DNA from 2 places in the Alteromonas sp. BL110 genome. Region 2 is predicted to be linked to the other one. Evidence: predicted binding sites of a transcription regulator. Region 2 holds the regulator's gene; the other holds the start of a gene.
The links. Region 2 encodes FNR, which switches genes on or off when oxygen is low (the NO sensors DNR and NnrR bind a similar motif). Its sites were predicted from a motif close to TTGATCTAGATCAA; they were not measured.
Positions count from the first base shown of each region.

Region 1: a site for FNR is predicted at 3,601-3,614, ahead of D1814_RS15735 (PRC-barrel domain-containing protein). Genes of this name have one in related genera too.

Region 1 is NZ_CP031967.1:3,636,805-3,648,884, forward strand. Features, by position in the region: gene D1814_RS15715 (exopolysaccharide biosynthesis protein) at 213-818, shown strand; gene D1814_RS15720 (LysR family transcriptional regulator) at 827-1,750, opposite strand; gene D1814_RS15725 (rhodanese-like domain-containing protein) at 1,804-2,154, opposite strand; gene D1814_RS15730 (ArsR/SmtB family transcription factor) at 2,344-2,655, shown strand; gene D1814_RS15735 (PRC-barrel domain-containing protein) at 2,738-3,478, opposite strand; gene maoP (DUF413 domain-containing protein) at 3,679-4,035, opposite strand; gene D1814_RS19435 (hypothetical protein) at 4,433-4,600, shown strand; gene D1814_RS15745 (LysR family transcriptional regulator) at 4,715-5,545, shown strand; gene D1814_RS15750 (DUF2750 domain-containing protein) at 5,618-5,968, shown strand; gene D1814_RS15755 (DUF2789 domain-containing protein) at 6,133-6,366, shown strand; gene D1814_RS15760 (ribonuclease J) at 6,434-7,819, shown strand; gene D1814_RS15765 (EAL domain-containing protein) at 8,063-12,080, shown strand, end outside.
Region 2 is NZ_CP031967.1:3,930,517-3,942,596, forward strand. Features, by position in the region: gene uspE (universal stress protein UspE) at 197-1,120, opposite strand; gene fnr (fumarate/nitrate reduction transcriptional regulator Fnr) at 1,392-2,132, opposite strand; gene D1814_RS17165 (sulfite exporter TauE/SafE family protein) at 2,178-2,837, opposite strand; gene ccoS (cbb3-type cytochrome oxidase assembly protein CcoS) at 2,824-3,054, opposite strand; gene D1814_RS17175 (heavy metal translocating P-type ATPase) at 3,056-5,488, opposite strand; gene D1814_RS17180 (FixH family protein) at 5,488-5,967, opposite strand; gene ccoP (cytochrome-c oxidase, cbb3-type subunit III) at 6,198-7,151, opposite strand; gene D1814_RS17190 (cbb3-type cytochrome oxidase subunit 3) at 7,168-7,329, opposite strand; gene ccoO (cytochrome-c oxidase, cbb3-type subunit II) at 7,331-7,936, opposite strand; gene ccoN (cytochrome-c oxidase, cbb3-type subunit I) at 7,952-9,385, opposite strand; gene D1814_RS17205 (hypothetical protein) at 9,615-10,094, shown strand; gene bfr (bacterioferritin) at 10,244-10,711, opposite strand; gene bfr (bacterioferritin) at 10,711-11,187, opposite strand; gene D1814_RS17220 (cation:proton antiporter family protein) at 11,321-12,080, opposite strand, start outside.

The DNA.
Region 1 (12,080 bases), 290 kb from region 2:
CTATTTACACACAGTTGCAAAAAGTATTCCCAATAACTTTTGAGATGCTGGTGAAGAAGGCTGTGGCACATTTTTCGCACAAATTGGAAGAAGAGCACCCCTTTTATTGGTGATGTATAAAGATAAGATTTGTAATGTTTGCGTATTGAAGGACCGCGTTTGCTCTTTTAAATAAGAGGACTACAGCGAAATTTATATCAAAGGAATTGAAAATGTGGACAAAAACAGCTGAAAGATCAATGACCTTGACAGAGCTGCTGACAAAAATGCAGCCTCGCGCTAGTCAGAATTCGTTTTATTTCGCAGATTTTTGGGAAGTGATGGAAAAGCGTGGTTTTGGTCCTATGCTGGCACTCCCATCTTTTATCGCTTGCACGCCATTAGGCGCTATTCCAGGTGTACCTTCTTTAACCGGTGTGACGATTTTACTTATTGCATTGCAAATTTTACTCGGTAGCAGACATCCATGGTTACCTCAAAAAGTAATGGACATACACTGCGACGCTGACCGACTACGCCATATTGTTGAAAAAGTAAAACCCTATGCTGTTAGCGTCGATCGCTTTCTTGTTCCCCGTTGTTTTTTTATGAGGCAACCCGTGTTTCGTTCTTTAATTGCACTGAATTGTGTAGGCTGCGGTTTGGTAATGATCCCCCTCGAGCTTGTTCCCTTTATGGGCCTAATTCCCGCATTGTCAGTGTTCATTATGGCTGTCGGAATGGCGACAGACGATGGTGCAGTCGCCTTGATAGGTGTATCAATATCGCTGTTTGGGTTTTTGTTAGGCTTTCAACATCTGCCTGCTGCGGTTAGTTAATATGCTTGCTAGTCTGAGCAGGACTCGAGCATAACATCTGAAGTGGGCAGATTCATTGTTTGGTACCTCAGTTCTCCCATAAACGCACGCGCTGCTGGACCCAAGGTGTCTCCATCTTCAAAAGAAAGATAGAGGAGGGCCTTTCTCAAGGCAGCGTTGTTATCCAAAGGAAGCGGGACAAGAGTACCGTCTTCTAATTCGTCTTTGATAATTGCAATAGGCAGCCACGCAAACCCCAATCCTTGAGCAATGATATCTAACGATGTTCTTACGTGACTCACCGTCCAACGTTGTTCTGCACCTAGCCAACCTACATCTGCTTTGCGTTCTGCAGAGGAATCGCGAACTACAATCTGTCGATGAGTTTTAAGGTCTTCTAATGTAAGAGTTCTATTTAATTGATGTAAAGGATGCTTGGCATGAGCCACCGCAGCAAACTCAATTTCACATAAGTCTTCGCTAAAACCATTTGGAAAGACAAAAGGAGAGATGCCCAAATCTACTTTTCCGCTACTTAACAACGCGTTAGCACCGCTTAGCACGGTTTCTTCAATCTCTATACGCAGGAGAGGAAATTCAGCAGAGACTTTAGCAAGTACGTTATACAACAGTTCAGAAGGGAAGATAATATCCACAGCTATGCGCAGTGTTGTTTCTGTTCCTACTTTTAAACTACTTGCTACCGCTTCAAGCTTATGAGCTTCATTTAGCAAAAACGAAGCGCGGCGATACATGAGTTCGCCCTGAGGAGAAAGCTGTACTTTACGGCCAATATTTTCAAATAGTGTTACACCAATAGCGTTCTCAAGCTTTTGAACAGCGTGATGAACACTAGATTGACTTTTATGTACTTCTGTAGCCGCTTGATTGAAGCCACCAGCATCGACAACGGCTTTAAACATACGCCATTGTTCTAATGTGGATTTAAGCATACAACGCCCTTTGACTGTTTTTAGCTACTTATAGCATAGACAGTTTATACAAGTCATTTTTTAAGGGTACGGTTGATGGTTGATATAGGACAGGTTACAACTGATACCTTTTCGTATCCCATTTGTATTAATTGCTCGGCTGCTAATTTTGCACGAACGCCAGACGCACAATGAATGTAAAGCGGTATAGACGCATCTTGGAATTTCTCTAGAACTTTCATTTCAAGCACCCCACGAGGGATATTGAGGGCACAGTGAACTGGCTGGCTCGCCGCTTCGTTGCTTTCCCTTACATCGATAAGGATGCCATTATTGTGCGTTAACTCTTCAGTAGCTTTTTGTGCAGTGACGCAACGAATATCGAAGCTGATGTTCTCAATTCGAGTTCTAATATCTATTAGCATGGCATTCCTAATTTATAACGACTTTTTACAAGATGAATAAGCTGTATCTAATATGCGAGTGGAAACTCAATAAAACAATATCAATTACCGGAATTCATCGCATATAATGGCAAGTCGGCAAAATGTCTTATACTTTAGTATAATTAATGGCTAAATTATTGCCAGAAACGTTAAAGAAAGGAAGTGCTTATGTCTGAGGATATGGTAATAAGTTCAGATGATATTATGGAACATGCGGTGGAAGCTGAGATCTTCCTTAAGCAATTTGCGAATAAAACGCGTCTTATGGTGCTTTGTTCATTATTGAAAGAGGAAAAGTCGGTCACCGAGCTTCTAGAAGTGGTCAATGTTTCACAGCCTGTGATTTCTCAACACCTTGCATTATTGCGAGAATCAAAAATGGTAGCTACTAGAAGGGAAGGCCAAACGATTTACTATCGTCTTGCGGATGAGCGTGTGAAACGTCTTATTGCGCTTATGTATGAATTCTTCTGCGAGTAGTTTTTTCTTGTTATCTAAACGACAATGTCCGCGCTATCACGGACATTGTATCGTTGAAGACTCCCTAGGGTTTCATCTATAATTATTTACCGTGTTGTTTGCACAACATAGCAATGTAATCTTTTTCTGCAATTCTATCGCTATCAACTTCTGGTCTTTCGACCAACTCGTCGTGACTGAGGCTGACAGCAACACTGTGGGCCGCCCAGTCAATGTTTTCAATATCGCTTGGTAATAACGCAAGATGCTTGCCGCCTGGAAGCCAGTTGTTGGTATCAACTACTAGCATTACGATTTTCCAACTTCGCGTATCAATGATAAAGTTGCTTATGTGACCAACATTGTCAGTAGTCGTGGCAACTTCATAGCCACCTACTTCTCCTACAGCCCTCAGGTGATTGCTTGTTTTTTTAGGATGGAGTGTTTCAGATTCCTCCGCTTGCTGTAATTCAACAAGCTCATTGGGATGTGCAAATTCTCCCCAAGCCCCGGGCCCAATCCAGTAGTAGCCGTAGCCGAAATATTTAAAGAGGTTCTCTTCATATTCACGAGAAACAGGTTTATGTTCGTCAATTGATGGGCTGTTCTTTAACTTTTCAACAGTCATATTTACATGAACAGTGTCATCACTACTATCAAGTTCTGTTACGGCGATGGGAGAAATTACCACTTTTCTGCTAAGTGGAAGCCACGTATTTGTATCTGCAACCAGGTAACGTACGGTAAACGTTTCATCGTCAAAAAGAATATCGCGGATGCCGCCTACTTTGTCATCAACGGCATGAATAGAAAAATGAGTAAGCTGTTTTGAACTAATGATCATCGTTGCGCCTCCTTTGCTAGGGCTCTTTGTATAGAGAGACAGCTAAAATTAGTTAGCGTCACTCTTTAATACTCTAAGTGTAGACAGTCCTTAACCTTTCTTCATTTTCTTCTTGCTTAGACTTGATTGGGATCATTTATCGTCTAAAACAAAAAAGCTCGCCTGAGCGAGCTTCTAACCTAGACCGGTATGTTTTAAGCTTAGGCTACATCAAATTCTTCATCAGAATAATCATCATCGTATTCTGATTGATTACTAGCACTGCTATGAAGGGTATAAAAATGTTTTTTCCCTCTCGCCAGCCTGACATATTTTGCCCACGCTTTTTCAAGGTTATTCACAGCTTCAACTTTGCCATTAATGAATGCAACGAAATGTTGCTCATCTTCACTTTCTGGCGAAAGTTCACCGCTTTCAAGACCTATTAAGGTCTTGCCGTAGTTAGTTAAAAGATCGGCTTCATTTATACTGAAATCACCTGATTTACGAAAACCATAGGGAAATTTTTGACGGTCAATATATGGTTTTGCAGATAGTCGAATAGCTAAACTTTTCATGTTGTACCCAACGTAATGTTTTGTTCAGCGCACTTTTAAAATAAATAAAAATGAAGATAAAACAAAAGATTTTTCTCTTATCAATAAAAAATTTTTAACGGGTTAAAAAGTAATAGCAAATGAGAAACATATTTTTGTTGATGGATTGCTTTGGGAACGATGAGTTCAGTTTTTAACTTATCTAACTATCTGAAATATATATCTAAAATAGGGGTTTCTAACAAGTTGCGGCTGTGGGCGGATTGTAACAAAAATGACACATGTTTTTGCGAAACGCGTTTGTGAAAATCCATGAAGAACGTAATGAAAAATTCTTATCGCTACGATGATTAAAATTCGTTTTCTATTTTTCGGCTTAGGATAATAATTGAGGTGTGTTAACAACCCAGAGAAGTCAATGAGTAAAGACTATCGTTACCAGCGTGATGAATGGGACTCGGTAGAAGAGGAAGAGCTCCACGCGAAAAAATCTACGTCTAAGCGTCATATTTCTGTGAAGGTAAAACAGAAGCGTGATTTGCAACGTCGTGAAAAGCAGCGACGTTTGCATCAAGAAGAGTATTAACTGGATTTTTAGTTAAGCGCACCGGTTTAAGGGGTGCGCTTCTGTGCATTTGTATTTACTTACCGTATTATGTGTGGCAGTTTAAAGCCATATCAATTCGGTTGTACACAAAGCATGGACATACGCTTTCTCACCACTTTCATAGAGGTGACAAAAACTCGTCACTTCGGTAAAGCCGCTGAAAACCTTTACCTCACCCAATCTGCCGTTAGTGCTAGAATAAAGTTGCTTGAAGAGTATTTTCACACAACGCTTTTTATTAGGCAGCGTAACAGTATCCAGCTCACGCAGTCCGGAGAAAAGCTGCTACCATACGCAAAGCAATTATGTGCCACGCTCAACGAAGCAAAGCAAGAGCTGCAAATCCAGTCGTCTGAGTATGTGGTCTGTGGCGCAACACAGCTAGCAAGCGAACTACTGTTGCCCACAATGCTCAGCCATCTTCACAACTCATTTCCTGATTGGTCTGTAAAGGCAGAAGTGTTGACGTTGGACGCGCTTTCACGCCAACTGCACGAAAGAGTTACAGATCTCGCTTTTTCTACTGAGCCACTCAAATCTGAAGAGGTAAATAGCACCGTATTGATGGAACACGAAATAGCACTTTATCGCGTTGGAAAGAACTCGGATGCTGTTAATGCAGCTGACTTCGTCGCAATTGACTGGGGTAGCAAGGCAAGAGACTGGCTTCTTACCGCCTACCCGCAGCTTCGCGATGCAAAATTACGGACAAATTCGCTAAATCTTGCTCTAAATAACTTACTCAGCGAAGGGGGGATAGCCGTGCTGCCCACCAATATAGAAAATCAAATACCGGCCAATGTTAACGTAACTAAAATAAGAACCCTTGAAAATGTACCATTAAGGTTATACATACACAGCATGAAGCAAATACGACGCGTGGGCCTTGCAGAGATAATAGACAGCGTATCTACAGTAAGTTAAATGCAACCAATAGGTTTTGCGCGAGTGCCATAACATATGGCCAATGAATGACAGAATTGAAAAGAGAGTACTATGTCTCAAATACACCCTTTATTAGAAAAAAACGCGTTTCAACGATTAGAAACTAGCCTGGCGACGATCAAAGCCGAACAAAAATTGTTTATCCTTAAAGATGAACACGGTTGCGTTATGCTAACGACTGACGAGGAAGACGGTGTACCAGTTTGGCCAGACGCTGAACTTGCGCTTTTGTGGGCTACAGAAGATTGGGCGCATTGTGAAGCAATGGAACTCACCACTAAGGAGTTTTTAACCAAATGGGTTCCAGGTATGACGCAAGACGAACTTATGGTCATTATTTGTCCTGTTCCAGCTGAAGAAGGTGAGGTGATTTCACCACAAGAGTTTGCCGAGTATCTTTAATAGTTGTTCAGGACGCTGTGAGTTCAAAAGTTCCGGGTGATCTTAAGCATAAAGCTTAAGGTAATTACCTAGTAACTAGATGGAATCAATTGAGCGGTAGTGTAATCCTCACGCCGCTTAATCGTATCTATGTATCTCGTTATTAAATGACCCAAGGAGGCGTTATGTTTACTGAACAGCCCACAATGAACAGCCTATTTAGTCAACTCGGTCTAGGAAGTTCAGACGAAGAAATTGCAGAGTTTTTCGAAACACATAAAGGACTAAATAAAAGCCAGCACCTACACGAGGCGCCTTACTGGAATGAAAGCCAGTCCGCATTTTTAAAGGATGCTATCATAGAAGATGCTGCATGGGCTGAGGTTATTGACCAGCTAAATGCAGAACTGCACGAATAAAACTTTTTAGCATGTATCTACCGCTCTCATACCTTATTTCTAATCTTTAAAAAAGGCAGTAAACGCTTTGTTGCACCCAAACATTGATGATTTGTGGTTTGTCCCGTTAGGTGGGACAGGCGAAATCGGAATGAATTTAAATTTATACGGGCACGATTGTCAATGGCTGATGGTAGATTGTGGTGTATCATTTGATGAACCCCTCATTCCGGGGTACAAAAGCAACGTATCGGGTGGCAAGGCTTCGATAAAGGGCGCTGCGCATAGAGTAGTGGCGCCTGATCCGACTTTCATAGCGAAGCAAAAAGATTCACTGGCTGGCATAGTAATCACGCATGCTCATGAGGATCACGTGGGCGCTATTCCTTATCTTTGGGAGCGGTTTCAAAAACCAATATTCACTACCTCATTTACCGCTGAAGTCTTAAGGCGGAAGCTCGCAAGGAGCAAGCTTGCCAATCGTATTCCTATCGTTGAAGTAGAGGCTGGTGAAACTCGCCAGATAGGGCCATTTAGCGTGAGTTGGTTAGCAATTACGCACTCTTTGCCTGAACCCTTCGCGCTCAAAATTAAAACCCCCGCAGGTACTGTTTTACACACTGCTGACTGGAAAATCGATGCAAACCCCATTACAGGTTTACCTTTCGATGTAGACCTTTACAAGCAACTAGGTAACGAAAACATCCTTGCGTTAGTGGGCGATTCTACAAACGCGCCAAAGCCTGGATTTTCCATCTCCGAAAGAAATTGTTATGACGGCTTACTCAGTACTATTTTGCCGCTTAGTGGCAGGGTGGTTGTGGGGTGCTTCGGCAGCAACATCGCAAGGCTTATTTCGTTAGCTAAAATTGCTAAAAAAACGAAACGATACATGGCGCTCTACGGACGTTCATTATTAAATATGTACAGTATTGCTAAGCAGCAAGGCATTTGGCCCGACGATTTACCGATAACCGATCCTCAACACCTGGGTTACTTACCCCCCCATGAGGTTTTAGCAGTTGCAACGGGAAGTCAGGGGGAGAAAAATACAGCCTTAGCCCGTTTGGCTCGCGACAATCATCCACATTTAAGTTTGGACAAAGGCGACGCTGTTATATTTTCTTCTATCATAATCCCTGGCAACGAAGAGAGTGTAGGGCGCTTAAGTAAAGTACTGTCGGCAAAAGGCGTTACTGTTATTCACAGCGAAGATAGCACCTTGCCTATACACGCCAGTGGCCATCCTTGCGCGGAGGAACTAAAACTCATGTATCACTGGGTTAAACCTAAAATTGCTATCCCGGTTCATGGTGAACATGAGCATTTACAGGCACATGCAGATATTGCTAAGGCATGTGGGGTAATGAAACACTATGTGGGTCAAAATGGTGATTTGTACCGGTTATCGCCGCAGCCCAGCATCCGCCGTCAAGTCGTGCCAGTAGGACGGGTACCTGTTCAACAAGAGTAAATCTTCGGAAATTATAGAATATAAGACGCCTAGCCCTACGTGATTTAACCATTAATCCCCCCCTAAAGGCGTACTTTTCGCGCAACTTACCTCTCGTGCTTAAGTTAAATAAAATTACTAATATCAATGTGATAGCTCTATTATGGAGTTTTGCAAAAACCTTGTTTTGAATCTGCCCATGTTTCGTACATTCTGATACACTTAAATACATAATAAAAATTTAAATTATGCGAACAACTTGTGATGAAGTTTTTATCCTACCTGATTCTCTTGGTTTTTACTGTTTGTACTTATGCAGAGGCTTCTCCACGGCTTACCAACCCAGTTTTTCAATCGCTTTCGACAAAAAACGGCCTGCCTCAGGATGTCGTAAACGACATTGCAATAAGTGAAGATGGGTTTGTATGGATTGCCACAGAAGGTGGTTTAGTGCGCTGGGATGGTGTAAGAACTAAACGGATAACGGATTCAACAAAAACGCTGCTTGATGCCTCGGTTCACCGATTAGCGCTGCAAGGTTCTGAAGGGCTTTGGTTTAGCATCTTTGGCCAAGGTAACTACTATCTGGATTTAACCACGCAAAAAGTCGTTCAAATAGAGCCCGCGAGTTACCACGATATAGAAGGTGTTGTCCAACATGCTGAAACATTCCATTGGTACACCCCAAATAAATTGGTCATGGCGCTAAACGAAGAAGTTCAGTTATTTGATACTGAAAACAGTAAATTAATTCGCATTGCAAAGCTACCTACAGAGCTTTTGGAAAATAACCATATCATTCGCGCAGCCATTACCATCGACGATATCTTGTTGGTAGCAACGTCAAAAGGCGTGTACGTAAAAAATATCCAAGATACTGAGCAACCCTTGGTTAGCCTAGATTACTTAGGTGATATTCCACAAAACATTGACAATATTAATGCGAAATTCCTGCTATTGGATGACCAAAACAGAGTATGGATTTCAACGGTACTTGGCGTATTCGTCGCACAGAAAAACGATTTTTTAGGGCAAGTAAACAACCTTAAAAAAAATGTATTTAAGCAGGTAGTTACAGATAGAAATGTGTGGACTATGGTGCAATTCAGTGACAATGCCTTCTGGATGGGGACCAATAAAGGTCTGTATCAACTCGTTGAGACACCAACTGGCTGGAAGAGTGAACACATTTTAGAGCCCAACAACGGGTTCACCGAAATCTCGAATAAAAAAATTACCGCAATAGCGAAAGACGAAGCTGATAACTTGTGGATGAGTTCAGTCTATGCCGGCGCGCTATACTTTGGTATCAAAAGTGCTGATATTTTTGCCATTCAGAACGAGCGAGCGGGAGCAGAAAGTGCGCTAACCAGCCATGTAGTGTGGACCTTCGCGGAAACAGAGCCCAATAAAATATGGATAGGTACTCAAAATGGGCTAAATCACTATGACTTCACGACAAAAACATCTGATAAGTTTCTTTATTTTGACGACGAAGTTTATGGTAAAGGGGCGGTAGATAAAATTATCCCTTTGCAAAACGGAAAACTGTTCGTAAGTACTTATGAAGGCATCCGAGTATTCGACCCGAAAACGGGAAAAATATCTCGCCCCGAAGTACTCAATGAAGGAGGTAATGGTGTTTTTGATACCTATATCCCCGGCATGGTTCTATCTAACGAGGATATTTTATACTTTATTGGCTATGAAGGTTTTTATAAATATGACATTAATAATAAAACCGTCTCTCCACTCAATTTAGACCCACGAGTTTTCGATATCAATTTCTCTTATGGCTTTATAGGGCAGTCTACCTATCACAATAATAGGTTGTTTCTGGCTACCAAGGGAGGTTTGTGGTTAATAGATCCTGAGACTTCGCGGCATGAACTTGTTTATCGTTTCCCTGAGTCGCAGCGCGGAAACGAGCGCTCAATATCATCTTGGGTCATTGACGATATGGGCGTACTTTGGCTTGCCTATAGTGGTGTTGGGTTAATTGGCGTCGATGCCGATACTTTCGAACCTCTATACAATTTGAATGACACCAATATTTTGTTATCAAACATAGTTTACGGGCTTCAAAAAGATGAGTTTGGGAACGTTTGGTTTAGCTCGCATAAAGGCCTTCACCGGTACAATCCCTCCACTGCACAAATCAAAAATTTTATTTACGGTCGTGAGTTAAGTGTTTCTGAATTTAATCAAGGTGCATCACTAAAGCTTAATGATGGAAGGCTTGCCTATGGTTCAACAAGCGGGGCCGTTGTATTCTCGGCTTCGCAGCTTGAAAGTTTAGAGACCGACAAGAGCCTTCTAAGCAAAAAAACAGCGATTACAGAAGTTGCGGTAGACAATCGTGCTCTTAGCCAGCCTTTAAAAAACTTAAGTGGTCACCACTTTAATTTAAACTATGAAGACTATGGGTTAACCATTCACTTTTCTTCGCTCGCCATGTCTGGAGTAGGTAAAGTTAAATATTACTATAAGCTTCTTAATGGTGACCGCGTGGTAACTGAAGGCGTTACCGACGATGCTAAGATAACCTTTACCAACATAGAGCCAGGCGATTATATCTTTACCGTGGCCCCCACGCCCGGTAGCTTTGAATTTAACGTGTTACCGGCGGAAATAACCCTTTCTATGCCTTATGCTCCACTTCGTTCACCACTCGCGTATTCCCTATATGCTACGCTTGTTGTTGGCCTTTTAGTGGCTTATTTACTCTCTAGACAGCGTCATTTATTTAGGCTTCAAAAAGCACAGCAACAAGTTACCTTATTTAGCGATGCGTTTAGACAAACCCGGGACTGGGTATTAATTTTCGATAAAGACAAGCGATTGGTTGCTGCTAATCCCGCCTTTGAGCAGGTGTTTGGATTTAATAGCAGGGATCCACTACCTAAACAATTAGCTCGCCTTTACCTGCGTTATCCCAACCTCAATCGACACCTTTCGGGCAAGTTGCCGGAAATGCAAGGCGGTGACTTTTGGAAAGATGAGACCGTTATTGATGGTGCCGACGGTAAGCGTTACGACGTGTTGATAGATATAACAGCGGTAAGTGGCGAATCTAATGATGCGGAACACTACCTGATAGTTATATCTGACATCACCGAGCAAAAAAATGCAGAACGCAAACTGCTTAAAATTGCCACCTACGACAGCCTTACTGGTTTGGTCAACAGAACGTTGCTTCTTGATAGACTTGAACACGCCATAGGGCTTGCGCGTCACCATGGGCACCGTGTAGCGGTAATGTTTGTCGATTTAGACAGATTTAAAGGCATAAATGATTCCCTAGGTCACGATTATGGCGACAAACTTCTTCGCATTGTGGCTAATAGAATGCGAAACCTGGTGGCGGAGTCGGGAACGGTTGCGCGACTTGGTGGTGATGAATTCGTTATTGTAATCGAAGAAGTGGGGGCGCACGATGACTTAAGCTCATTTGTAGCGCAAATTATTGAATCAGTAGAAACACCAATTTCATTGGCTGAAGAAGTGCTTCGTGTGTCTTGTAGTATTGGTGTTGCTTTTTACCCTGAAGATGCGTCTGAACCTGCAGAGCTTATCAAGCAAGCCGATGTAGCTATGTACAGCGCTAAAAAAGATGCGCTGAGCGGTTTTACTTATTTTACTAGTGATATGAATGAGCGTGCGAAAACGCGCCTGCAGATAGAAAACAAAGTAAAACGCGCTTATTCTGATGATTGCTTCTTTAACCATTATCAGCCGATCATAGATGCTAGAACTAATAAAACGATTGGAGTAGAGCTCCTGTTAAGGGGAAGATTAGACGAGAAACCGCTATTCCCCGATCAATTTATCCCAATTTTAGAAGAGTTTAAATACATTATTGAAGTGACGAGACAAGCCATGCGCCGCGCGGCAGAAGACCTGTCATCGTGGTACGAAAAAGGCTTCGATGGGTATGTGTCAATAAACTTATCTGCTCTTCATTTTAAAACTGAGTTCGATTTAAGTGGTGTATTAAGCCTGTTGAGCGAGTTTGGTTTACCAAAAGAAGCATTTAGATTTGAGATTACCGAAGGCGTTCTGATGGACGATAGCGATAATGCTTTAAGGCAAATTGAGCGGTTCGTTAAAGAAGGTTTTATTTTAGCTTTAGACGATTTCGGGACTGGATATTCATCGCTAAGCTATTTAAAACGCTACCCGTTATCGGTACTAAAAATAGATAAAAGTTTTGTTAATGAGATGGCACCGGGTAATGCCAACGAAGCCTTAGTAACAACGACTATAGCGCTCGCGGCTAACT
Region 2 (12,080 bases):
CATTAAAGCGCCTTTTCGAGACTATCGCTGTGTAGTTAAATTTATCGAGAAGCGTTAAGTACTGATTTAAGCGTGTGTGACTAATTCGCGTAATTAACCGCTAAATGCGCACTTTTTTTTATGAAAAACGCCAAGCGCCGACTCGCTATTTGTTGCCACCGAGTGTCTTGGTATTTTAGCGCAACTAAGTAGTTAACTACACGGTTATCGGTGATTCAAATCCATCGGGCTTAATTGCTAATACGTCACAATTCAGTTCATCGATAACGTGTTCGGCAGTATTGCCAATAAGCGCTGCTGAAATACCCACCCGTCCCACGGTACCTATTACAACTAACTCTGCATCGAGTGTTTTTGCTACTTGTGGGATAACTTTTTCAGGTAAGCCTTCTTTCACCACACATTTATTATCTGGAATACCGTATTTGAGTGCGTGACTACGCATTTCCTTCATATGATGGTTTTTTACCGCATCGTGATACGTGTCAGGGTCAAACTCCGGCACTTCGATGGCAATGTTGAGTGGTGTTGAAGGGTAGCTGTTGACTAAATTAACGTTACCTTTCAGCAAAGAGGCATAGTCATTCGCGATTAATGTAAGCTTGTCGTTTAGTACAGCGTGTTCATCATCTTCGCTTCCTACGTTCACTGCAGCAATGATTTCACCGCCTTCTGGCCAGTCATGTTCTTTAACGAGTAGAACGGGGCGCGGACACTTGCGCATTAAGTGCCAGTCCGTAGGGGTAAAGATCACCGAGGCAAGGTCGTCATGTTTTTTAGTGGCTTTTACTACTAAGTCGATTTGGTTGTTAAGGGCGAAATAAATAATCGACTCATAAGCACGGTTGTTCCACTCAACTACAATATCGGTCTCTGAAAAGCCTTGTTCTTTTAGTTGGGCAGAAAGCCATTTGGCGTGCTCTTTTGTAACGGCATCGCGCATTGATTCACGTTCGTCGGGGCTAAGCATGGTTGTCATATCGTAAGACAGATCAAATACCACCATCATAGCAGTAACCGTGGCGCCCGTTTTTGACGCAAGTTCATAGGCACGGCTTAGGGCAGGCTGGTTATCGCGTTCCGCATCCACTACGGCAAGAATTCGTTTACACTCAATCATAACGTCTCCTCAACTACAAAGCTTTGTATGGCTGTCGACATCGAAATTGTTTCAAAACAGTTTATATAAACCATTTATATTAACTATAAACGACATTTTGAAAAACGTGAGTTGTTTTGGATCAAGAGTGTTAAACGTAAATGAAAAGTTCAGGAATTAAAACGAAAGCTGAGCGCGTTCAGTGAGATATAAGGTAAAAGTTAGCGATATGAGATGAACGAGTGTTAAGCAAAAGCGCACGTTCCGCGCGCTTAAGGTAACACACGAAAAATTAGCCGTTACAGACCACGCTAGGTCCATTTAACGCCTCTAGCTTGGTATTTAACCGATCAAAATCCAAAACAGAAATAAGCTTACCGTCTACTTTTATAATGTTTTCCTTCTGAAAACGGCTCAATAGACGACTAATGGTTTCTATCGTTAACCCTAAATAGTTGCCGATTTCGTTACGGGTCATAGTCAGGTGAAATTCCCTGTGCGAGAAGCCGCGCTCTTCAAAGCGCTGGGAAAGATGCGATATAAAATAAAGTAAACGCTCTTCTGCGGTACGCTTGTTTAAAAGCATAATCATGTCGTGATCTTGTTTTATTTCCGCGCTCATAAAGCTCATTATTTGATGGCGTAACTTAGGGAATTGCACCGACATTTCATCGAGGGTGTCGTAAGGCAGTTCACATACCATGGCTGTTTCTAGCGCAGAGGTGTAGCTTTGGTGTTTATTTTCCCGTAAGGCATCGAACCCAATAATATCACCCGGGAAGTGGAAGCCGGTGATTTGCTCTTCACCCTCTTGGTTGGTTACAAATGATTTGAAAGAGCCCGTTCTTACAGCGAAAAGTGAACGAAATTTATCGCCAGTTTGAATGAGCGTATCGCCTTTATGGAGCGGTTTTTTGCGCTCAATTATATCGTCAAGAGACTCAATTTCTGTTTTGTTCAGTGCCACCGGTAAACATAAGTGACTGAAGCTACAGTTTTGACAGTGAATAGAAAATTGGCTTCCTTTGCTCATAATGCATGCTCTTTTGAAGATTACGCAATTATGATACACCCATTTTTAAACTATTGCGCCATGAATAAGATAGGCTGCATATATGGCCATCATTACTGCGATGATTTGTCTAACGCGATTGTGCTGAAAACTACGGGTAATGTAATGACTACCTGCGCTTGCAGCGAGGAGAGTAGGCAGGGTGCCTAAACCGAAGAAAAACATAATAGCAGCGCCTTGTAGCGCATTCCCCGCCGCTAAAGACCAAGTCAGTGTTGAATACACTAATCCACACGGCAGCCACCCCCAGATAAACCCGTAGGGTATAGCACTAAGCGGTGTTTTGAACGGTAAAAAACGTTTAGATAACGGCTGTAGTTTGGAGAATAAACCTTTTCCTGCGCTTTCCAATACCGTTAGACCCGTCCACCATTTGCCTAAATAGCAGGCCAGTAAAAGCAACATAATTCCACTTAGAAGGGAAAGGGCATAGTTGGCAAGAGGGATATAGTCTGCTGCAATTTTTCCAAGTGCCCCGGTTAAAGCGCCAGCAATGGTGTAGCTAGCTATGCGCCCCATGTTATAGGCGAGGGTGTAAGGTACTGCTGATGCACCTTTTGGTGAGACCATTCTCAGCGCCGCTACTATACCACCGCACATGCCCACACAATGAACACCGCCAGCTAAGCCGATAAGAAAGGCCGAGAAGTAATTAATCCCCTCCATGCTGCCCTTGGTTTTTCTCTGCTTTAGTTTCCTGAAGTTGTTTGCGTTGCTCAGCGAGCTTTTTCTCCTCAGGCGGAAGATCATCATCAAATAGTATGCTGTAGCCCTGACGGTCTAAGTCTTCAAACTGATTGGTTTTAACCGCCCAGAAGAATATCACGATTGCCACAGCCACTATGATGATCGCGATTGGTATTAAAACGTAAATAATGCTCATGCTATTTGCCTAAAAGTCGCGTAGAGTTTGTCACTACTATGATACTGCTTAATGACATGCCAACAACCGCCATCCACGGCGAAAGTAGGCCTGATACAGCGAAAGGTAAGATCAAAACGTTGTAACCTACCGACCAACCAATATTTTGTCTTATTTTTTGCTTCACTTGATGTGATGTGCGAATAAGTTCAGGTACTGAGAGTAATTGGTCGCCTAGCAAAATCACGTCAGCGGCAGTTTTTGCAACATCAGTGGCATTACCTACTGCTATTGCTACATCAGCACTGGCTAGAACAGGTGCGTCATTGATGCCATCCCCCATCATCATTACCTTTGAGCCTGATTGCTGCATAGCTTGAACTGCTTCGTATTTTTGCTCTGGTGTAAGTCCACCTTTCGCAGTGGAAATTGGTAAAGACGCGGTAAGAGAATTCACATTTGGCTGTGTATCACCGCTTAATACTGCAAGAGTATGACTTTTTGCCAATATATCGAGGGTTTCTTGGGTATCGTCACGCAGTGAGTCTCGAACTTCAAATGCCGCCATAATACGGCCTTTGACAGTAAGAAACACGTTAGCTGAAGGAAATTCATCGATGACTTTTAACTGTGATTCGTGAACGCTGAATGCTGCAGAGCCCATGGAAAAAAGCGTGTCATTAATTTCACCGCTAATTCCGCCACCTGGTGTGACCGTAAAATTAGAGACTTTGTGGATAGTGCTGCTGCTTAACGCTTTATTATCGCTAAGGGCTTTATTATCGCTAAAGGCTTTAGCAATAGGGTGCTCAGAACGAGATTCCAGCGAGCGGGCGATGGATAGCGCGCTATCACTATCGACACCATCAGCATACCAGGCGTTTGATATAGTGAACTTACCTTGTGTAAGCGTACCGGTTTTATCTAGCGCGATGGTGTCAATATCAGTTATTTGCTCTAAGGCGTCGGCACGCTTTAGCAAAATACCTTGCCTGTTTAATTTCGCCATAGCGCAAGTAAGCGCTGATGGCGTGGCTAATCCTAGGGCGCAAGGGCAAGTAGCTACCAGCACTGAAATGGTGATCCAAAATGCATCATTACTGCCGTTAAAGGCCCAAAAGGCGTAGGTTACCGCTGAAATAAGCAGTACCGCCGAGACAAAATATCGAGAGAAATTATCGGCTATCTGTGCGGCTTTCGGTTTACTTGCCATCGCGCTTGCTTGAAGCCTAACAATCTGATTTACCAACGCATTTTTAAGAGTTTGCGTAACTATAATGGTGAGGCTACCGTCCTGACATACGGTACCCCCGTAAACAGCGCTGTTGCTTGATTTACGAACTGGGTTAAATTCACCGGTAAGCATAGACTCATCAACCGCAGCGTTCCCTTCTGTAACCAGCCCATCAATGGGGATAGTCTCACCAGGCTTAACAAGCACTACATCGTCTATCTTTAACTGCTTTGCTAGACATTCAACAACGCTACCATCTGACATTAATTTAGTCGCTGACACAGGCACATACTGCATCATATTCGCAGAAATCTGCGCGGCTCTGTGTCGACTACGGTGTTCTAAGAATCGGCTAAGTAACAGCAGAAAAATGAACATACAGATGGATTCGAAATACACTTCGCCTTGCTCTAGCATGGTAGAGCGAATACCGGCGATGTAAGTGCCAAATATTGCCAGTGTAACCGGCACATCCATGTTAACCGTTTTCGCGCTAAGTGCTTTAGCTGCACCCACGTAAAAGGTGCTACCAGAATACAGCACAACCGGTGTAGTCAGTGTAAGAGCAACCCAGTAAAAATATTGTCGAGTCTCTAATTCAATAGCGCCAAACCAGTCAAAATAAAGACCGGTCATTAACATCATAACCTGCATGGTCATAATGCCTGCAAGCCCCAGCTTTTTCAAAAAGGTCTTTTGTTCGCGCTTGTAACTAGCTTCGTGCTCATCAGGATGAAATGGTGAGCCAATATAGCCAATGCGTTTCAGCGTAGACAGAATTTGGCTGAGCTTAATTTGAGACGGTGACCAGGTAACCAGTGCTCTGCGCTCTTGTACATTTACAGCTACTTGCTTAATGCCTTCAACTTTCGATAATTGCTTTTCAATCAGCCAGCCACACGCAGCGCATGTGATACCCTCAAGGGTCAGCTGAATTTGCTTATCTTGGCCTTCTTCAAACACGAACTCTTCTTGAAGGGAAGGGTCGTCATACACTTTGAGCTTGTCGAGTGTTTCTAGAATGCTATCATCTGATTTTTGGGCAGGTTCGGTTCTAAACTGATAATAGTCTTCAAGACCATTACTAACAATAGCTTCAGCTACCGCTAAACACCCTGGGCAACACATATCCCGCTGTTGCCCTAAAATAACAGTAGTAAATTTGCCATCGTCGGAATCTGCCACTGGCAAACCGCAATGGTAACAGTCGTGCTTGGCCATTATGGATTGAATTTCATTTTGCCAGAGTGGGGCAGATAGACCGTGTTTTGAATTTTCCAGCTATCATCGATTGGCGTGAGCGATATGCGCCATTTACCATCTAAGTCTTCTTCGACAAAACCGCGATAAATCCCATTCGCATCGCGACTTAGTAAAACGCTGACGTCACGCTCTTCTAGCGTGACGTGATAGAAACTTAACTTAACTGCGTTACCTTCTTGTGGGATACCCGAATGGAATTGCAGCGCTATGCTACCATCTTCAATGGTCAAGTCTGTGGTGATATTCATGCGCCGGGCTATGGCTTCCTTGTCCAAACGGGCGTTAATTGCTTTGCCTTCTTTGTAATAATCGTCTACAACAAGGCTATCCTCAGTAGAAATAGCAAGGTTTAACAATACGCCACCCATAATAAGGGTAATGATAGGAACGGCAATTAAAAACCAGGGCCAGAACTCTTTATACCAGGGTCTATTCATTTAATTATTTACTCGTCTTTACTTCACTAGCAAGGTCGCTAACAACATATCTATTATTACTACTGAACATGCGTATCCGACCTGTGTAATAAAGATAAATATGGTGTTAGTAATTTGCACCTACAGCGCGCTAAGTTTGTACGTAATGGCACTGTCTATATAGCTGTATTTTCTCATAAAAAAAGCCCCGTAGTAACGAGGCTTTTTAAGATATTTAATGATTTAAATCATTAATCATTTGAAAGGCTGTAAACATACGCTGCAACAACGTGAATTTTGTCGTCACCCAAGGTTTTCTTGAATGAAGGCATTACACCGTTACGACCGTAAGTAAGCGTCTCTGTTACCGCTCTGTGGCTGCCGCCGTAAAGCCAGATGTTGTCGGTAAGGTTTGGCGCACCAAGCGCCTGGTTGCCTTTACCGTCCATACCGTGACATGCCGCACATGCTGCGAAGCGAGCTTTACCCGCATTGGCTAGCTGTGGGTCTACATCGCGACCGCTTAAGCTAAGTACGTAGTTAACCACTTCTTCGATACCGTCTTCACCCATAGCGTCAAGCCATGCTGGCATTGCCGCTTTACGACCTAGCGTAAGGGTTTCAACGATTTTCGCACCTGAACCACCGTACAACCAATCGTTGTCCGTTAGGTTAGGGAAGCCGCCGTTTTGACCGCGAGCGTCAGAACCGTGACACTGAGAGCAGTTTTGTAGGAATAAACGCTGACCTACTTTATTTGCTTCTGGGTCTTTAGCCAGTTCTTCAACAGGAACTTGTGCATACGCTTCAAAGATCGGATCGAACTTCTCTGCGGCAAAATCAAGTTCACGGTCATACTCTACTAGGTAGCCTTGCTCTTTTGCGTCAATACGCGCCTGAGCAGATTCTTCTAGTGATTGAATATTTTGGTTAGAGCTCTTCCAACCCCAAATACCTTCATACGCACCTAGGCCAGGATAAAGCGCTAGGTATATAAAGCCCCAAACGATGGTCATGTAGAACATAATTGTCCACCAGCGAGGTAGTTGGTTATTCAACTCCTCAATACCATCAAATTCGTGACCCATTGACTCACCTTCAGCTACGCCAGTCTTGTTAGAAAGGCACCAGCGAAGAAGGAAGTAGCAACCAATGATTAACCCTAGGGTTATCACTGAAATCCAAATTGTCCAAAACATACTCATGAGTTCGAGACTCCTGCTAATCTTCTTTTGATTTTTCTTTTTCTTCGTCTGCAAACGGTAAGTTTGCTGCTTCGTCGAATTTTTTCTTGTTGCGGCCGCTAAACGCCCACCACACAACGCCGATGAAGCTTACAAAGACGATGACAGTAAAAATGCTGCCTACAATTCCTTGATCCATATTATTTCAAATGTGTGCCAAGAGACTGTAGATAAGCAATAAGGGCTTGCATTTCCGTTTTACCCTGTACTGCCGCTTTCGCACCCGCAATATCTTCGTCGGTATACGGAACACCAAATCCACGGAATACTTCCATTTTTTCAGCTGTTAACTCGCCGTCAAGCGTGTTTTCCGCTAGCCAAGGGAAACCTGGCATATTCGACTCAGGTACTACGTTACGAGGATTAAGCAGGTGAACTCGGTGCCATTCGTCACTGTAACGACCACCAACGCGTGCTAGATCTGGACCAGTACGCTTAGAGCCCCAAAGGAAAGGGTGCTCCCATACTGACTCACCAGCAACGCTGTAGTGACCATAACGCTCAGTTTCTGCACGGAATGGACGGATCATCTGGCTGTGACAACCTACACAACCTTCACGGATGTAGATGTCTCGGCCTTCAAGCTCAAGCGCGGTATATGGACGTAGGCCTGTTACCGGTTCCATTACTTGCTGTTGAAACATCAACGGCGTAATTTGAACCATGGCACCAAAACTGATAGCGATAAGAATTAATACCGTTAACAGACCGACGTTCTTTTCAATTAACTCATGTGCGTTTTTCATTATTCGTCTCCTTTACTACGCTGGCTGAGTCGCTGGATCTGCAGCGATACTGCCTTTAGGTGCACGAACGGTTTTCCATGTGTTGTATGCCATAACAAGCATACCCGCTACCACGAAACAACCACCAATGAAACGAACCACATAGAAAGGCTTAGACGCTTCTAATGACTCAACAAAGCTGTAGGTCAAGGTACCGTCAGCATTAACTGCACGCCACATTAGCCCCTGTAGTACACCAGACATCCACATCGCTACTATGTATAGAACAACACCGATAGTTGCGAACCAGAAGTGAACGTTAACAAGCTTAGTGCTGTACATCGCGCGCTGACCGAATAGCACAGGAATTAAGTGGTAAATTGAACCAATTGAAACCATTGCAACCCAACCTAGTGCACCAGAGTGTACGTGACCAATTGTCCAGTCAGTGTAGTGAGACAGTGCATTAACGGTCTTAATTGCCATCATTGGACCTTCAAAGGTAGACATACCGTAGAAAGACAATGAAACAATAAGGAAGCGCAATACTGGGTCGGTGCGAAGTTTATGCCACGCGCCAGATAGCGTCATAATACCGTTAATCATACCACCCCAAGATGGAACGAATAGGATAATAGACATCACCATACCTAGTGACTGAGTCCAGTCAGGTAGGGCAGTGTAATGAAGGTGGTGAGGACCAGCCCAGATATACAGAGAGATAAGTGCCCAAAAGTGAACAATTGAAAGTCTGTATGAATAAACCGGGCGACCAGCTTGCTTAGGTACGAAGTAGTACATCATACCAAGGAAGCCCGCAGTTAGGAAAAAGCCTACCGCGTTGTGGCCGTACCACCACTGCATCATGGCGTCTACTGCGCCTGCATACAATGAATACGATTTAGTGAAAGATACCGGAATAGCCATGCTGTTACCAATATGAAGAATTGCAACAGTTAACATGAACGCGCCTAAGAACCAGTTTGCAACATAAATGTGCGAAACTTTACGGATTACTAGGGTTCCGAAGAAGTTGATGATATAAGCGACCCAAACCAGTGCCAAAAGGATATCAATTGGCCATTCTAGTTCAGCGTATTCTTTCGAGCTAGTTAAACCCATAGGCAGGGTGATAACAGCTAGAACGATTACGGCTTGCCAACCCCAGAAGGTAAATGCGGCAAGTTTGTCACTGAACAGTCTTACCTGGCAGGTACGCTGAACGATGTAGTACGACGTTGCAAATAGCGCACAGCCGCCGAAGGCAAAAATAACGGCATTAGTGTGCAACGGACGCAAACGTGAGAATGTTAGCCATGGTGTGTCAAAGTTAAGCATAGGTGCAAATAATTGCGCGGCAATGAATACCCCTAGGCCCATACCAATGATACCCCAGACTATGGTCATGATGGTAAATTGCCTAACTACTTTATAATTGTAGTCAGGTTGTGCTTGGCTTATTTCACTCATTTTAATGAATCTTCCACTTCAAATGAACTATGGTCTCCAACTGCCGGAATAGTACGGTCGAGACGTGTATCAGCTAAGGAATAACGCTTCACACCGAGCTCGGAAAGAGTAATAATTATTGTCTCCAAGCCAGTTGGTACGCGGATGATAAGGTTTTTAATTACAAAAAGATACCATAAACTACGTAAGCTTGATCTCCATCAATGAAGAAATACACAAAATTTAAGAAATGCTAAATAACGATAACAATAAACGATCAAAAATTTTACATTCGCAGCTGCCGCTAGTGGCTATTGTTGTTGTAGCTGTGTGTGTATACCTTGCACATAAATTCCAGTCATCGGCGTTAAAAGACACGAGCGTTGTTAATGGAATAGGAAATAGCTGCAACTTTGTCAATGAAACTTGCGAATTCTTAATTGATGACAAGCTTGCCATTGCATCCTTTTCAACCATGCCAAAGCCCGAAGAATCAGTAACAGTTAAACTTTTAATTCCCGAAGGGAAGAATATTGAAAGCGCTTGGATTGAAGGCGTAAATATGTATATGGGCAAAATTCCAGTGTTGTTAGATAGCGATGGTAAAGGAAAGTGGTCAGGCTGGTTTATGTTAGGCAGTTGTAGTGAACCCGTAATGAAGTGGCAGTTGCGACTGAATATAGAAGGTATGGACAGTCCCAGCTATTTGTATTTTGTCACGCAGCAGTAAGCAGATTTGACCCTTATATAAATAGAAGAGCTGCAACGAGTGTAGTTAAGCTAATAAAGCGTTATAAATAAAAAAGACCGCTTAAACACATGGTTTAAACGGCCGTTTTATTTAATACTAACTAAATGTACAGGCTTTAGGCATAAATCTTACATTTGCGATTGCAAATAGTTTTGAAGCCCTATACGTTTTATCAGACCTAGCTGCTGCTCTAACCAGTGTGCATGATCCATCTCTGTGTCGTCTAGTAGTACAATTAGCATGTCGCGGGTTACATAGTCTTTTTCAGTTTCGCAAAGTGCGATAACTTCACGCAGCTTTGCGTCAACTTCGTATTCAACTCGCAAATCACTCTCAAGCATTTCAGGTACGTCTTTACCCACTTTAAAGCCTGTACGCTTTGTCATGTCAGGCGTACCTTCTAAAAACAGCATGCGTTCGATTAACTTAGTGGCGTGACCGCGTTCATCGTCAAATTCGTGATCGATGCGTTCATATAGCTTGTTCATACCCCAATCAAGATACATCTGGGAGTGGATAAAATACTGATCCATGGCGGCTAACTCGTAAGAGAGTAGTTCATTTAAGCCATTGATGATTGCCTGGTTACCTTTCATTAGTCATCTCCCATTACTTGCGCTTGTAGGTAGTTTTCAATTCCCATTGCATCAATTTGGTATTCTTGCGTTTCAATCCAGTCTAAGTGCTCTTCTTCGTATTCAAGAAGGTCTTCAAGCAAATCCCGAGAGACATAATCCTGCTTCTCTTCGCATAGCGCGATAGCTTCGCGAAGTAGAGGAAGCTGCTCTTTTTGAAAACGCGCATCACATGACAACATCTCTACGGTGTCTTCACCGATATAAAGCTTACCTAACGCTTGAAGGTTAGGAAGGCCTTCAAGAAAAAGAATGCGTTCGATAAGCTCGTCCGCTTGCTTCATATCCTTGATGGACTTTTTATAGTTCTTTTCGTTAAGTTCAGAAAAACCCCAGTTTTTGAACATACGAGCGTGCAGAAAGTATTGATTTATCGAAGTAAGTTCACTCGTAAGTACTTCGTTCAATTTTGCGACGACTTGTTTATCACCTTGCATTGTGAAAACCCTATTAACGAATTTGGATAAAGTGTAGACTAAACTTGATGAACTGTCAAAATCTCCTTGTAAAACATACATTTACTAACGATAATGTTTCTCAATTCATCCATTGTTCGTATTTAGAACAGCATTACCGTTGTGCGTGGGCATAAGCGAGACTTTCTTCAGCGAAACCGAGCCCTGCTTCAGTAAAAAAGTTAAAGACTTTATCAACGCCGTTTTCTAGAAGGTAAGATACTTCATCTTCATAGCGTGCAATGGCAGCAACTTTTCCGGTGTAACCTGCGTTTTTAAGTTGTCGCGTGATGTTGATTGAATCTTGAATAGAAGGTAACGCAAGAAGGACAAGTTCTACTTGCTTAATATCTAGGTTATCCCACAAATCTACGTCTTCACCGTCGCCGCAAATTACATTAAAGCCTTCATCTGCCATTTCTTTTACTTTTACGCGATCGGCATCCATTCCCCAAACATTAACACCTGTTAATTTTGACAGTGCATTAAAAGCACCGCGACCAACACGACCCATGCCCAGTACTAAGAACTCTGCATTATGGAGAGTTGGATAAATATCCTCTTTTAATCGTTCTTCTTTTTCAAAACGTTTAATGGTGTGTTTGTGATTGTGATAATGGGAGTGTGAATTGCGATAAAGCACGCTGGTAAAAACGAACGAGATGGAAACGGCCAAAGCAATAACCACTAACCAAGTATTTTCTAACAACCCTAGGGAAACTGCGAGGGCACCGACAATAAGCCCAAACTCACTATAGTTAGAAAGCACTAAACTACTTAGATAGGCGGTTCGCCCCCGAAGGCGTAGCGAGGTAAATAAGCCGAAAAACAGCGCAGCTTTTAACGGGATAAACAAGCAGAACACTATAGCAAGA